Regions from separate parts of the Shewanella sp. VK101 genome, predicted to be linked through region 1. Evidence: predicted binding sites of a transcription regulator. Region 1 holds the regulator's gene; each other region holds the start of a gene.
What was found. The regulator sigma-54, encoded in region 1, starts transcription at its own class of promoters, with help from an activator protein. The targets are predictions, from matches to a motif close to GTTGGCACGNNNNTNGNNT.
Positions count from the first base shown of each region.

Region 2: a site for sigma-54 is predicted at 2,145-2,163, ahead of flgF (flagellar basal-body rod protein FlgF). Genes of this name have one in related genera too.
Region 3: a site for sigma-54 is predicted at 1,531-1,549, ahead of ACSHSR_RS14420 (flagellar hook-length control protein FliK). Genes of this name have one in related genera too.
Region 4: a site for sigma-54 is predicted at 2,285-2,303, ahead of flgB (flagellar basal body rod protein FlgB). Genes of this name have one in related genera too.

Region 1 is NZ_CM151402.1:766,254-769,720, forward strand. It holds gene rapZ (RNase adapter RapZ) at 1-199, opposite strand, end outside; gene ptsN (PTS IIA-like nitrogen regulatory protein PtsN) at 196-639, opposite strand; gene hpf (ribosome hibernation promoting factor) at 642-929, opposite strand; gene ACSHSR_RS03475 (RNA polymerase factor sigma-54) at 961-2,424, opposite strand; gene lptB (LPS export ABC transporter ATP-binding protein) at 2,520-3,248, opposite strand; gene lptA (lipopolysaccharide transport periplasmic protein LptA) at 3,245-3,467, opposite strand, start outside.
Region 2 is NZ_CM151402.1:3,266,622-3,270,088, forward strand. It holds gene flgH (flagellar basal body L-ring protein FlgH) at 1-552, opposite strand, end outside; gene flgG (flagellar basal-body rod protein FlgG) at 565-1,353, opposite strand; gene flgF (flagellar basal-body rod protein FlgF) at 1,365-2,108, opposite strand; gene flgE (flagellar hook protein FlgE) at 2,275-3,467, opposite strand, start outside.
Region 3 is NZ_CM151402.1:3,244,267-3,247,733, reverse strand. It holds gene fliI (flagellar protein export ATPase FliI) at 1-908, shown strand, start outside; gene fliJ (flagellar export protein FliJ) at 1,031-1,480, shown strand; gene ACSHSR_RS14420 (flagellar hook-length control protein FliK) at 1,623-3,146, shown strand; gene fliL (flagellar basal body-associated protein FliL) at 3,212-3,467, shown strand, end outside.
Region 4 is NZ_CM151402.1:3,270,698-3,274,164, reverse strand. It holds gene flgA (flagellar basal body P-ring formation chaperone FlgA) at 1-75, opposite strand, end outside; gene ACSHSR_RS14560 (chemotaxis protein CheV) at 263-1,183, shown strand; gene ACSHSR_RS14555 (CheR family methyltransferase) at 1,328-2,161, shown strand; gene flgB (flagellar basal body rod protein FlgB) at 2,337-2,735, shown strand; gene flgC (flagellar basal body rod protein FlgC) at 2,738-3,154, shown strand; gene flgD (flagellar hook assembly protein FlgD) at 3,170-3,467, shown strand, end outside.

The DNA of each region.
Region 1 (3,467 bases):
GCACCTTTTCCTGATCCGGCATATTGCGCACATCTATGCTGATGGCGACCAGATCATTGCTGCCACGGAGGTTTTCCAACAGGCTGCCAATCATGGGCAGGGGGAGATTATCCACACAGTAGTAACCCAGGTCTTCGAGTACCCTGAGGGCAACGGATTTTCCGGAACCGGAGCGGCCTGAGACTATGGCGAGTTTCATCCTGTGATCACCTGATAGAGTTCTGTTTCGTCGCTGGATTTTCGCAACTGCTTGAGTATCGCCTTATCGCTGAGCTTTTCAGCCATGGCGGATAGGGTACTCAGGTGTTGCTGACATTGATCTGCGGGCACCAGGAGGGCGAACAGTATGTCCACCGGCTGGTTGTCTATGGCATCGAAGGCGATAGGCTCTTCGCATTTGACCAACACGGCAATCGGCTCTGTAATGTCCGGTAGTCTGCCATGCGGAATCGCAATACCATTACCTATACCTGTGCTCCCCATCTTTTCGCGGGCCAAAAGGCTTTCAAAAATCGCTTGAGAGGAAAGGGTGGGGTACTGGGCGCTAGCGAGATCGCTAATCAGCTCCAGTACCTTTTTCTTACTGCCCGGAGTGGCACAGGTAGTGCACTCCGGCCGCAGGATGGTACTCAGTTCCATCGTTAGTGTTTTGTCAGCTTTTCTTTGTGTTTAATGACCTGACGATCCAATTTATCAATCAGAACGTCGATGGCGGCATACATGTCGGCATGTTCAGAAGTTGCATAGACTTCGCCGCCTGTGAGGTGGATCTTGGCTTCGGCTATCTGTTGCAGTTTTTGTACATTGAGCACAACGTGCACATTATTGATCTGTTCGAAATGGCGTTCAAGTTTAGAAAACTTACTTTCCACGTAGTCACGCAGTGAGTCGGTGATCTCGATATGATGTCCTGTCAGGTTGATTTGCATAGAAAGATTCCTCCAATTTCCAACTGTGGATTTATAAACTCTTACGCTGGTTCGACGGTGGTATCATCATAGCCTCGCGATACTTGGCTATGGTGCGTCTTGCAACGTTGATTCCCTGTTCTGCCAGAAGTTGCGCCATCTTGCTGTCGCTCAAAGGCTTCTTCTGGTTTTCCGCTGCCACGAGCTTCTTGATAAAAGCCCTGATCGCCGTGGAAGAGCATTCTCCGCCATCTTCGGTGCCGACATGGCTGGAGAAGAAGTACTTCAATTCAAATATTCCCCTGGGTGTATGCATATACTTTTGAGTGGTGACCCTGGATATGGTCGATTCATGCATCTCGACCGCTTCGGCAATATCGTTGAGCACCATGGGTTTCATGGCCTCTTCACCATATTCAAAAAATCCCTGCTGGAACTGCACTATACAGTTGGCCACCTTGAGCAGGGTGTCGTTGCGGCTCTCCAGGCTCTTGATAAACCATTTGGCTTCCTGAAGATGACCTCGAATAAACTGGCTGTCTGATTGACTGCGGGCGCTACGAGCCATAGCAGCATACTGCTGATTGATCCCGAGTTTGGGCATACAGTCCGGGTTGAGTTCTACTACCCAGCGGCCGTTTTTCTTCCAGACACTGACATCAGGGATCACATATTCCTCGTCCATCGGCTGCACCAGCAAGCCGGGGCGGGGATTGAGACTCTGGATAAGGTTGATGGCGTCACGCAGCTGATCTTCCTTGAGCTTGGTCTTGCGCATCAGGGTGCGGAAGTCGCGGGCGGCAATGAGATCCAGATGTTCGTCAATCAACAAGCGGGCGTCGGCCAGATGCGGGGTGTCTGCGTTGAACTGTTGCAACTGGATCAGCAGGCATTCGCGCAGATCTCTGGAGGCGATGCCGACAGGATCGAAGTGCTGGATCCGCTTGAGTACTGCCTCGACTTCATCGAGCTCAATCTCAGGGTTGCCCATGGCTTCGAGGATCTCCTCTGTGCTCTGGGTCAGATAGCCCTGCTCGTCGATGGCATCAATAATGGCGGTGGCAATGGCGTCGTCGGTATCGGAAAACGGGGTCAGGTTCTTCTGCCATTCCAGATGTTCATAGAGCCCTTCGCTGGTTTCCCCCTGGAAGGGCATATCATCTTCACGGCCCATGGCCGGCCCGGAGGCACTGGCGGCGGTAAAGACTTCGTCCCAGGTGGTATCCATAGGTAATTCATCCGGCATAGACTCATTGTTCAATGCCTCTGAGGTTTCTACCGTGGAACCATCTTCCTGCTTGGCGCTCAACTCGCCGGCGTCGTTTTCCTTGTGGTTGTCGTCGATAGCGTCATCCTGGTTGTCCTCGGCCATTTCCAACAGAGGGTTGGCTTCCAAGGCTTCCTGGATTTCTTGCTGCAGCTCAAGGGACGACAGTTGCAGCAGGCGAATAGCCTGTTGCAACTGAGGTGTCATGGTCAACTGTTGACCCAGTTTGAGCTGGAGTGACGCTTTCATTATACCGCTAATCCCTACTCGTTATTTTTCAAGGAAAAAATTCAATAATAACAAACTATAATACCCGGAATTGCCACCGGATGACATGATCCTAACTATAGCCTGAATTGTTCGCCTAAGTACACAGCGCGCACTTGCTGGTTGTCCAAGATTTCAGCGGGTGTGCCCTCGGCGATCAACTGCCCATGGCTGACTATGTAGGCTCGCTCACAAACGTCGAGTGTTTCGCGAACATTGTGGTCTGTGATCAGCACTCCCAAACCGCGGGACTTAAGCTGTTCGATGATTTTCTTGATATCGATAACTGAGATGGGATCCACACCGGCGAATGGCTCATCCAGCAGAATGAACTGTGGATTGGCGGCCAATGCCCGGGCGATTTCCACTCGGCGGCGTTCACCGCCGGAGAGGGACATTCCCAGGCTGTCACGTATGTGGGTAATATGGAATTCTTCCAGCAGTTGTTCGAGCTGTTCCTCGCGCTCGTCGCTGTTGAGTTCTTTGCGGGTTTGCAGCACGGCCATGATGTTGTCATGCACCGACAGCTTGCGGAAAATACTGGCTTCCTGTGGCAGGTAGCCTATGCCTTTACGGGCTCGCAGGTGCATGGGATCCAGGGTCAGCTCGTCGTCGTCAATGAAGATACGGCCCTTGTCACTCTGTACCAGCCCAACCACCATATAGAAGGTGGTGGTCTTGCCAGCCCCGTTGGGGCCCAGCAGCCCCACGATTTGGCCGGTATTGACCGACAGGCTGACGTCTTTGACGACGTTGCGTTTCTTGTAACTCTTTGCCAGATTCTGTGCCGTCAGGGTGCTGGTCATTGCGGCTCCTGCTGCTGTTCTTTCTTGTTGAGATCCTGATAGTTTTCTGGCTGGATAACAGTGGTTACCCTGTCTTGGCCTTTGCCGCTGCTTTCCGCTTCCAACTGCTGCTTGTTGATGTCGTATACTATCTTCTCGGCGGTCACTTCACTGCCGTCCTGTTCTACTTTGGCCTGGCCCAGCAGGGTCATGATACGACTGTCTATGTTGTAGTGGATC
Region 2 (3,467 bases), 2.5 Mb from region 1:
GTTCTCGGGAGTAATATCCTGCGGCCGAATAATGCCGGTTACCCGGATAAACTCGTCGCCATTATTGATGGTGATCCACTTTTCACCGCGAATAACCAGGTTGCCATTGCCCAGCACCTGCATCACATTGGCCGAGATCTGCCCGGAGAGACTGTTGCTCTGATCAGCATCGGCCTCACGATTGGTATCCATGCTGTCGCCGTAACGGAAATCCAGCGGATTGCCCTTGATGGTGACATTGCTGCCGCCCATATAGAGCGGGTTCACCGACATGTCCGAGCCTTTCTTGATCTTGTTACCGACGCTTTTCTTCGCCTGGGTTGACTCCACCAGCACCACAGTGATGATGTCCCCTACCCTGTGCGCCCGCAGATCTGAGTAAAGCGAAGACGCCTGGCTATCCTGATAAATAGAGCCGGTCGGCGCTATCCGGGTTGGCGGTGCTTCGGGATACACAGGCGCATAATAGGGATCATCGGCTATGGGTTTATTCTGGGTAGCAGTGCAAGCCCCCAGAAACAAAGCCGGAATGATAAGGAACAAGGGTTTCATCACATCACCTCATCACAGATTCTGGTTCACGTAGGCCAGCATCTGGTCTACGGCCGAAATGACTTTGGAGTTCATTTCGTAGATCCGCTGACTCTCAATCAGGTTAACCAGCTCTTCGGTCACGTTAACGTTGGAGGTTTCCAGCGAGCCCTGACGAATGGAGCCCAAACCGTCGAGCGAAGCTGTGCCCTGAATTGGGGTACCGCTGGCGCCCGTCTCCAGATAGAGGTTTTGCCCTATGGGATCCAGGCCGGACGGATTGATGAAATCAGAGATGGTCAGCTGGCCCACCACCTGGTTTTCGGCGGCGCCCGGAGTTTTAACCGATACTTCACCTTCGGCGGAAACGGTAATACTGGTGGCATCGTCCGGAATGGTAATGGCAGGCTGCAGCACATAGCCGGCGCCGGATGTCACTATCTGGCCGGTATCATCCAGAGTGAACTGGCCGTTGCGAGTGTAGGCTGTGGTGCCATCGGGCAGCTGGATTTCAAAGAATCCCGGGCCTTCAATCATCATGTCCAGCGCGTTATCTGTGGTTTGCAGATTACCCTGGGAGAAAATCTTCTGGGTGGCCACCACCTTGGTACCTGCGCCCAGGTTAAGGCCATTGGGCAGCTTGGTGTTGGAAGCACTGATACCACCGGCCTGATTGACCGTCTGGTACAGCAAGTCTTCAAATATCGCCCGGCCCTTTTTGTAGCCTATGGTGCTGGCATTAGCGACGTTATTTGAAATCACCGAGATGTCTGTTTGCTGGGCATCTAGCCCAGTCTTACTTATCCATAACGCGGGATGCATATCAATTACTCCTAGCTAATGCGCATCAATGAAGCGGACGACTTGTCGTTCTCTTCTGCGGTTTTCATCATTTTTACCTGCAGCTCAAACTGACGTTGCAGCTCAATCAGGTTGACCATTTCATCCACGGCATTGACATTGCTGCCTTCCACAGCGCCGCTTTCCACATTCACAAAGGGATCGGCGGCAGCCGGATTGCCGTCCAGAGTGCGGAACAAGCCATCTTCACCGCGCATCAGGTTCTGATTGCCCGGGTTGACCAGCTTGATGCGGCCCACCTCTTCAATCACCTCGGCGGTTGCGCCCTGGGGACGAATGGAGATGGTGCCGTCGGTGGCAATCTGGATTTTGTCTATCGGCAACGGCAGCACTATCGGGCCGTTATCGCCCATTACCGGGTTGCCCCTGTCGTTACGCAGTAAACCTGTGGTGTCAAAACTCAGACTGCCGGAGCGGGTGTAGGCCTCGCTGCCATCGGCTGCCTGCACCGCAATCCAGCCCTGATCTTTGATGGCTATGTCCAGATCCCGCCCGGTCGATTTGATAGGGCCGGACTGAAAGTTGGCCGAGGGCGACTCTGTCATGGCAAACACCCGGGTAGGCAATCCTTCACCGAAGGCTTGCATCGCACGGGCCTGAGCCATGTCTGACTTGAAACCATCTGTGTTGGCATTGGCCAGGTTGTTACCCCGAACCGCCAGCGCATTCATGTTTTGTTTGGCGCCAGTCATGGCGACATAGAGAAGTTTGTCCACCTGCTGCTCCGTCAATCTTTTTACCTATCCAGGTAAAAGCAAACATCGTGCCAATAAAATGAGCAATCGAGCGCAGTGACAACAGAAGAACTTCAGTAACTTGGGAGTATGTACGGGGAGAAGCGGCAAGACATTGCCGTAGCGGCAATGTCTTGCGCAGGAAGCATTAGCGGATCTGCAGTACTGTCTGCTGCAGTGTGTTGTTTACTTCCAGAGTACGGGAGTTGGCCTGGAAGTTACGCTGAGCCGAAATCAGGTCCACCAGTTCAGTGGTCAGGTCGACGTTGGCCTGTTCCAGCGTTGAGGAACGGATACTGCCGAACACGCCACTGTTGGCCTCACCGGCCAGCGCTGCACCTGAATCCAGGCTCGCTTTCCAGGAGGTGTTACCTACCTGGCTCAGACCCTGTTCATTGGAGAATCGCGCCAGAGCCACCCGCGCCAAAGGTACGGTCGAGCCATTGCTGTACTTGGCTGAGATCAACCCGTCTGTACCCACTTCCACATTGGTCAGACGACCCACAGTCACCCCATCCTGCGTCAATTCAGTGGCGTTAAACTTTTCCGAGAACTGGGTCGGGTTGTTGAAGTCTATGGTTATTGTCTGGGTTCCGTCCGCCGCAGGGCCGAGAACATTGGCACCGCCAACACCCAACTGCTCTGTGGTGATCACCGCAGGATCTGAACCTATATAACCGCCGACATCGTTGAACTTGAGCACGGCGCCAGTCCAGCCACCAGCAGTTTGCGCAGTGCCTGTACCATCCGGGTTACCGTCACCATCAGTATCTGTCTGGTAGCTGCCAGCGCCGCCGCCCAGATTGACCGGCTTGTCGTCGATAGCATAATAAGCCACCCAGTTACTCTCGCCCGTGTAGGCACCATTGTTCGGACGCACAAAATAGGTGGTCAAGGTGTGGGAGTTACCCAGGGAGTCATAAATGGTCACTGCGGTTGAGTTGTTGAAAGTGTCTGACTTGGATGGGTCAAACAGCGCCGGATCTTTGGTGGTCTGGGTGGAATCCAGGTTCATGCTGATGCCGACATTATTGGTCTTCTGCGGGCTACCGGCAGTATCCGGGATCTGCACCGGCTTGGTAGTGGTCAAACTCACAGAGGTGGAGTTGCCGTCTTTATCGACAGGGAAGCTCTGCAGGAAGTTACCTGCGGCATCGACCAGGAAACCGTTTTCATCACGCTTGAAGGCACCGGCGCGGGTGAAAGAGTAATCCTGACTGCCCACATTGGGAGAGGTCACGAAGAAACCGCCACCGTTGATCGCCAAATCCAACGCATTGTTGGTGGAGTTCAGGTTACCCTGGTGGAACTGCTGCGCCACCTGAGTGGTGGTCACACCGC
Region 3 (3,467 bases), 2.5 Mb from region 1:
AACCGCTCGATGTAGGCGTCAGAGCCATCAACGCCATGCTTACCGTGGGCAAGGGCCAACGTATGGGGCTCTTTGCCGGCTCCGGCGTGGGTAAGAGTGTGCTCCTTGGCATGATGACCCGTGGCACCACGGCCGACATTATTGTGGTTGGCCTAGTGGGGGAGCGTGGCCGGGAGGTGAAAGAGTTTATCGAAGAGATTCTGGGCGCAGAGGGGCGGGCCCGCTCTGTGGTCATAGCTGCCCCGGCCGATACCTCCCCTTTGATGCGCCTTCGTGCCTGCGAAACCTCGACTCGGATAGCCGAGTATTTTCGCGATCTCGGCTATGACGTCCTGCTGTTGATGGATAGCCTGACCCGTTATGCCCAGGCACAGCGGGAAATCGCCCTGGCGGTCGGTGAGCCGCCTGCAACCAAGGGGTATCCGCCTTCAGTATTTGCCAAGTTGCCCCGTTTGGTGGAGCGCGCCGGTAATGGCGGTGAAGGTCAGGGCTCGATCACTGCCTTCTATACTGTGCTTACCGAAGGGGACGATCAGCAAGATCCCATTGCCGATGCCTCGCGGGCCATTTTGGACGGTCACATAGTGTTGTCACGGGCCTTGGCCGACTCAGGGCATTATCCGGCGATAGACATTGAAGCTTCGATCAGTCGGGTGGCACCTATGGTGATAAGCGAGGCGCACCTGGAAGCGATGCGGCGCGTCAAGCAGGTTTATTCGCTCTATCAACAAAACCGGGATCTGATCTCCATTGGTGCCTATTCCCAAGGCTCGGATCCGCGTATCGACAACGCCATACGCCTGCAACCCGCCATGAACGCCTTTTTGCGGCAGGGGATGCGCGATGCCATTAGTTTCAGCGATTGCCAGCAAATGTTGGGGCAGCTTGCTGCCCAATGTAAGGTGTAATGCAATTCAGTGCGGGAGTTTGCGTGCTCGACAAAAATGCAGTGACAATAGGGGAGCCTGATCTCAATAGAGCGCCGGGTTAAGGCCCGTAAGGCAGGCAATTTTAAGGAATAATACTACAGATGGCGAAACCCGATCCTTTGCACACAGTGTTGAAACTGGCGGTCGAAGCCGAAGAGCAGGCGGCGCTGCAGCTTAAAGCCGCGCAAATGGAATGCCAGAGGCGTAAATCTCAGCTGCAGGCGCTGCAGGAATACCGTCTCGACTATATGAAGCAACTCGATGCCCAGCAGGGGCAGAGCATTGGCGCCTCCTATTACCAGCAGTTTCATCGATTTGTGCGTCAGGTAGATGATGCCATAGGGCAACAACTTGCCGTGGTCGCCGAGGCCGATAAGCAGCGGGGTTATAGACAGCAACATTGGCTGGAGAAGCAGCAAAAGCGTAAGGCGGTGGAGATGTTGTTGGAGAAAAAAGCCCTGCAGGCCGAAGCCAAAGCCGCCAAACAGGAGCAGAAACTCATCGATGAGTTTGCTTCCCAGCAGTTTTTCCGTCGCAAGCTCAAACACTAATTCCGACATCCATTCCCGGACAATTCCTTGAGAATCCATTCTATATTTTTATTGGCGTGAATTTTGCTTTGTTTGAGACAGAGACATTAATTCTGACTCGGCCTATCTTTATCTATTGAGGGCCTAGGTGCTGGAGGAAGGCATGCAGCAGTTATCCAATATCCTGATCGGCAATGCGGGCGGCAAGGGAGTTTCCGCCACAGATGCACTACAATCTACTGATAACGAAGCTTTTTTCGCCGCTTATCAACAGGCGCAGGCTAAGTTCTCGTTCGACTCGCAAGGCGCCAAGCCGGGATTTACCGGTGGCAGTCTTATCAGAGAAGGTGCCCAAGCTGAGCAGGCCGTCGATGTCTCGCTTATTCTGGGGCAAATAGCCATGGGCAAGAAATTGCCGTCTGAAGACGGCACCATAGTCACCGAAGTGGATGAGGTGAGCCTGCTGAAACAGATTGCCGCTCTCACCGGGCTCAAAGAAGATGAGATCAAGGCCATGTCTCCCGAAGAGCAGATGAAGCTCTTGGAAAACCTCAAGCAGGGGAGTGCCGAGCTTGGCATGGTAGTGACAGATAGTCTGGAAGGCGCAGAGGTGATTGCCGCTGACGAAGGCGACGAGAGTGAAGAAGACAGTGCCAAACTGGCCGATACTGATGATAAAGCGGCAAGCAAAGGCGATAGTAAAGCAGAGGATGAAACTATAGATGCTCCTTTGCTGGCTCTCGACAAGGCGGCTGCAACAGCGGAAAAGGCCAAGTCTCAGGAAGCCGAGCAACAAATGGGTTGGCCGGATGCTGATAAGTCAGCGCGTAAGGCGGCGACTCAGGATGGTATGGCTGCTGTGGTTCGTGAAGCTGTGCTCAATGCCGCTGAGGAAAAGAGTGACAAGATCTTGGCGCAAAGCGCAATTGCCGATAAGGCCAAGACAGATACTGCCGGTAAGTTGGGTGCTGCGGTGGCCGCGGCGGCAACGTCTGTTGGCGCTGACGGCAAGAGTGACAAAGCTGCAGCCAAGGATGTTCTCGCCAGCTTACTCAAGGCTGAGGTGAAAGGTGCTCAGACTGTTGCCGAGGTACGAAGCCCCGTGAGTGACGCCATACATCAGGCGCTCAAGGGCGATGCTGCATCAACCCAGACAGATATCAGCCCATTCCAGCAACAGCTGCATCAACAGGGATTACAGCCTCCCCAGAGGGGAGAGATGGCCCAATATCAACTGTCCTTGAGGCAGGGGATGGAGCAATCACTGCAAACCGCCGATATGGTGCAGCGTTTTGCCCCCGTGATGCGGCAGCAGTTGATTACCATGGTCAGTAATGGTGTGCAGCAGGCTGAGATTCGTCTCGACCCACCAGAGCTTGGAGCCATGATGGTCAGGGTTCAGGTGCATGGTGATCAGACTCAGGTGCAGTTCCATGTCACCCAACCACAAACCCGGGATATGCTGGAACAGGCCATGCCCAGATTGAGAGAAATGCTGCAGGAGCAGGGAATGAACCTGGCCGATAGCCACATCTCTCAAGGTGGTCGGGAGCAAGGCGAGCAGCAAGGTGGCAATGGCGGTGGTTTTGCCCAAGAGGGTGCCAATGGTGAAATTTCAGCCGAAGAAACGGCACAAAGCACAAATCACACAACAAGTTATGGCTCGGGTATAGATTATTACGCCTGAGCAGGTAACCTATAGGGATGGTATTTTCCGCGGGCATTGCGGTTGATTAAGGGAAAGGGTAGAGAATGGCAGAGCAAGAAGAGCTTGAGCTGCAAGAGGCGCCGGCGCCCAAAAGCAAAAAGAAACTCTTTATCTTCGGCGGCATTGGTTTGGTGGTGTTGCTGCTGGTCGGTGCTGGCTTGTGGTTTTTCCTGGGCGGTTCAGATGACACTGCGGTCGATGCGGCCGAAGGTGAGCAGGTAACCGAAGAAGCTCAGGCCAATAACAGCAGGGAAGCCTTCTATGTGGCCATGCCCAGACCATTTCTGTTCAATCTGCCGG
Region 4 (3,467 bases), 2.4 Mb from region 1:
AAAGCTATTCTCTGCCGCCACCGCTGGGATGGGCATTAAAATTGTAGCCAAAATGTACGCAAAATTTACTTTCATAATGAACGGGCTAGCTTGTCTCGCCAGATTACACCTATACTTTCAATGATTCGCGGATCCCAGTGCTGGCTTCACCACAGGTTTAGTCAGAAATTTGACTGAGACCCAGTGTCTTGGACAAAGCAAATAGTATGCCTGTCTGCGTGACAGCAGGTATTTATCAATACAAAGACAACAAGGCAGCCTTATGTCGAGCATTCTTGAATCAGTCAACAAGCGCACTCAACTGGTCGGACAAAACCGTCTCGAACTTCTGTTGTTCAAACTCAACGGCAGGCAAAGGTTCGGGATCAACGTGTTCAAGGTTAAAGAGGTTCTGCAGTGTCCACCGCTGACGGCACTGCCCAAGTTGAACTCCTTCGTTAAGGGCGTGGCCCATATTCGCGGCACCACAGTGTCGGTTATCGACCTCAGTGCGGCGACCGGCGGCAAACCCATAGATGATGTCAAGGATTGCTTCATCATTATTTCCGAGTACAACCGCAGCGTGCAGGGCTTTCTGGTGAAGTCTGTCGAGCGGATCATCAATATGAACTGGGAGTCCATCATGCCGCCACCGGAAGGGGCAGGGCGATACTCCTACCTGACCGCGGTGACCGAAATCGAAGGTGAGTTGGTTGAAATTCTCGATGTTGAGAAAATTCTCGATGAAATTTCGCCGGTTAAGACAGACATCAGTCAGGAAATCGATGAATCTCTCACAATCGACAGAGAGCAGCACTATCATATTATGGTGATTGACGACTCTTCGGTGGCCCGTAAGCAGATCATTCGGGCGCTGTCTTCGTTGAACCTGCAGATAGATACCGCCAAAGATGGTCGGGAAGCGCTGGATAAGTTGAAAAGTATCGCGTCGGAGATGGACAATGTCGCCGATGAGATCCCGCTGATTATTTCAGATATTGAGATGCCGGAAATGGATGGCTACACCCTGACCGCCGAGATCCGTGATGATCCCAAGCTGAAACATATCAAGGTGGTGTTGCATACCTCGTTGAGTGGGGTGTTCAACCAGGCCATGGTGCAAAAAGTGGGCGCCAACGATTTTATTGCCAAGTTCAACCCCGATGAATTGGCATCGGCAGTTAACAAGCATCTGAGTTTATAGTCGCTGTCTGCTGTGGATTTTTATGACTATAGTGAGTTTGATGTCTTGTGTTGCAAATGGGGCTGGGGTATAACGCTGACCCAGTTTTTAAATGGCGCTGCATTGAGTTGCAGCGACGTTTTCACGGATAGTTAGGACACTAAGGTGCCAGATAAATCTCTCGCAGAAACTGAGTACAATCAATTCAGGCTGTTTCTTGAACAGCACAGTGGCATTGTATTGGGTGAGAACAAACAGTATTTGGTTCGCAGCCGTTTGGCGCCTTTGATGGGGAAATATGGCTTGCCATCCCTGTCGGACGTAGTTAAGCAGTCGATGCGGCCCACCGAGCGTCAGTTACGCGCTGAAGTCGTCGATGCCATGACCACCAACGAAACCCTCTGGTTTCGGGACAAGTATCCTTTTGACCTGCTCGGCAATACATTGTTGCCCGGTTATGCCAAGCTGGGGCGGCCGTTGAAGATTTGGTCGGCAGCCTGTTCATCCGGCCAGGAACCCTATTCACTGGCGATGACAGTGCTTGAATATCAGCAGCGTAAGCCGGGTGCTTTGCCGGGTGGCGCCATGATCCAGGCTACAGATTTGTCACCGTCCATGCTGGAGCGTTGTAAAAACGCCGAATACGATAAGCTGGCGTTGGCCCGCGGCCTGTCTGAAGAGCGCAAGCGTCAGTTTTTTGAAGCCCTGCCCAACGGCAATATGCGGGTTAAAGACAATGTGCGCCGTTTGGTGAGTTTTCGGGCTCACAACCTGCTTGAAAGCTACACCTTGCTCGGCAAGTTCGACATTATCTTTTGCCGCAACGTGCTTATCTATTTTGCGCCGGAGGCAAAGGCAAAAATACTGCGGCAATTTGCTGCCGCCCTTAATCCCAAGGGGATACTGTTTTTGGGCGCCAGTGAATCGATTGCCGGGTTGACCGATGAATTCGACATGGTGCGCTGTAACCCAGGCATCTATTATCAAAAGAAAAACTAACCACCTAATCATTTGATTTTTAATTAGATAGTTTGAAAGGCTCGTCAACTTGGACGGGCCTTTTCTGTTTTACCTTTCACCCTAACGGCCATCATCTTCTTATCTGTTATCCTCCACTCTATATCTGGCACAAAGCTTGCTTTGTTTTTGTCGAGTCATTGGAGGAGGCGGTTTTATGGCGATCAGTTTCGATAAGGCCCTTGGCATACATCAATACACTCTGGGCATTCGCGCCCAGCGTGCCGAAGTGCTTGCCAGCAATATAGCCAATGCCGATACCCCACATTATAAGGCTCGGGATGTTGATTTTTCCTCGGCGTTGCAGGCGGCAAAAGGGCGGCAACAGGGGATGAGCATGGCGGCAACTTCTGAAAAGCATTTCGACCTCAAGGCGCTGACAGCCCAGCATGTGCAATATCGGGTACCGGATCAGCCGGACACGGGTGACGGCAATACTGTCGATATGCAAAAAGAGCAGCAGGCCTTTATGCAAAATGCGCTTGAATATCAGATGTCGCTTGGGTTCCTCGACGGTAAGTTCGCCGGGATGAAAAAGGCATTGAAAGGAGATTAATCATGAGCTTGTACAATATCTTCAATGTTGCGGGGTCGGGAATGTCGGCGCAGTCTGTGCGCTTGAACACCACCGCCAGTAACATAGCCAACGCAGATTCCGTCTCTTCCAGTATCGATAAGACCTACAAGGCGCGGCATCCCATTTTTGAGGCCGAGCTGGCCAAGGCCAATGGTCAACAGCAGCAAGGCGCTGCGGTAAAGGTCAAGGGCATAGTGGAAAGCGATAAACCCTTGTTGAAAGAGTATTCGCCGGATCATCCCATGGCCGATGCCGATGGTTTTATCTACAAACCCAATGTCAATGTAGTGGAAGAGATGGCCGATATGATTTCCGCCTCCCGCTCCTACCAGATGAACGTCCAGGTGGCCGATGCAGCCAAGTCCATGCTGCAGCAGACCCTGAGAATGGGCAAATAAAGGGAGACATAGCCCATGAGTGTAAGTTCAGTTAACCCCTTCCTCGACAGCATAAGCGTCAAAGGGGATTCGGAGACCAAGAAGAGCAACAATCAGCAGCTTACCCAGGAAGATTTCTTCTCGCTGCTGAGTAGGCAGTTGTCGATGCAGGATCCTTTCAAGCCTGTGGACAACGACCAGATGATTGCCCAGATGGCGTCGTTTTCTACCGTGGATGGTATCTCCAAGCTCAACGAGGAGATAGTGAATCTCAACACGGTAATGACCTCGAGTCAGGCATTGCAGGCATCAGGCCTGGTGGGGCAGAAAGTGT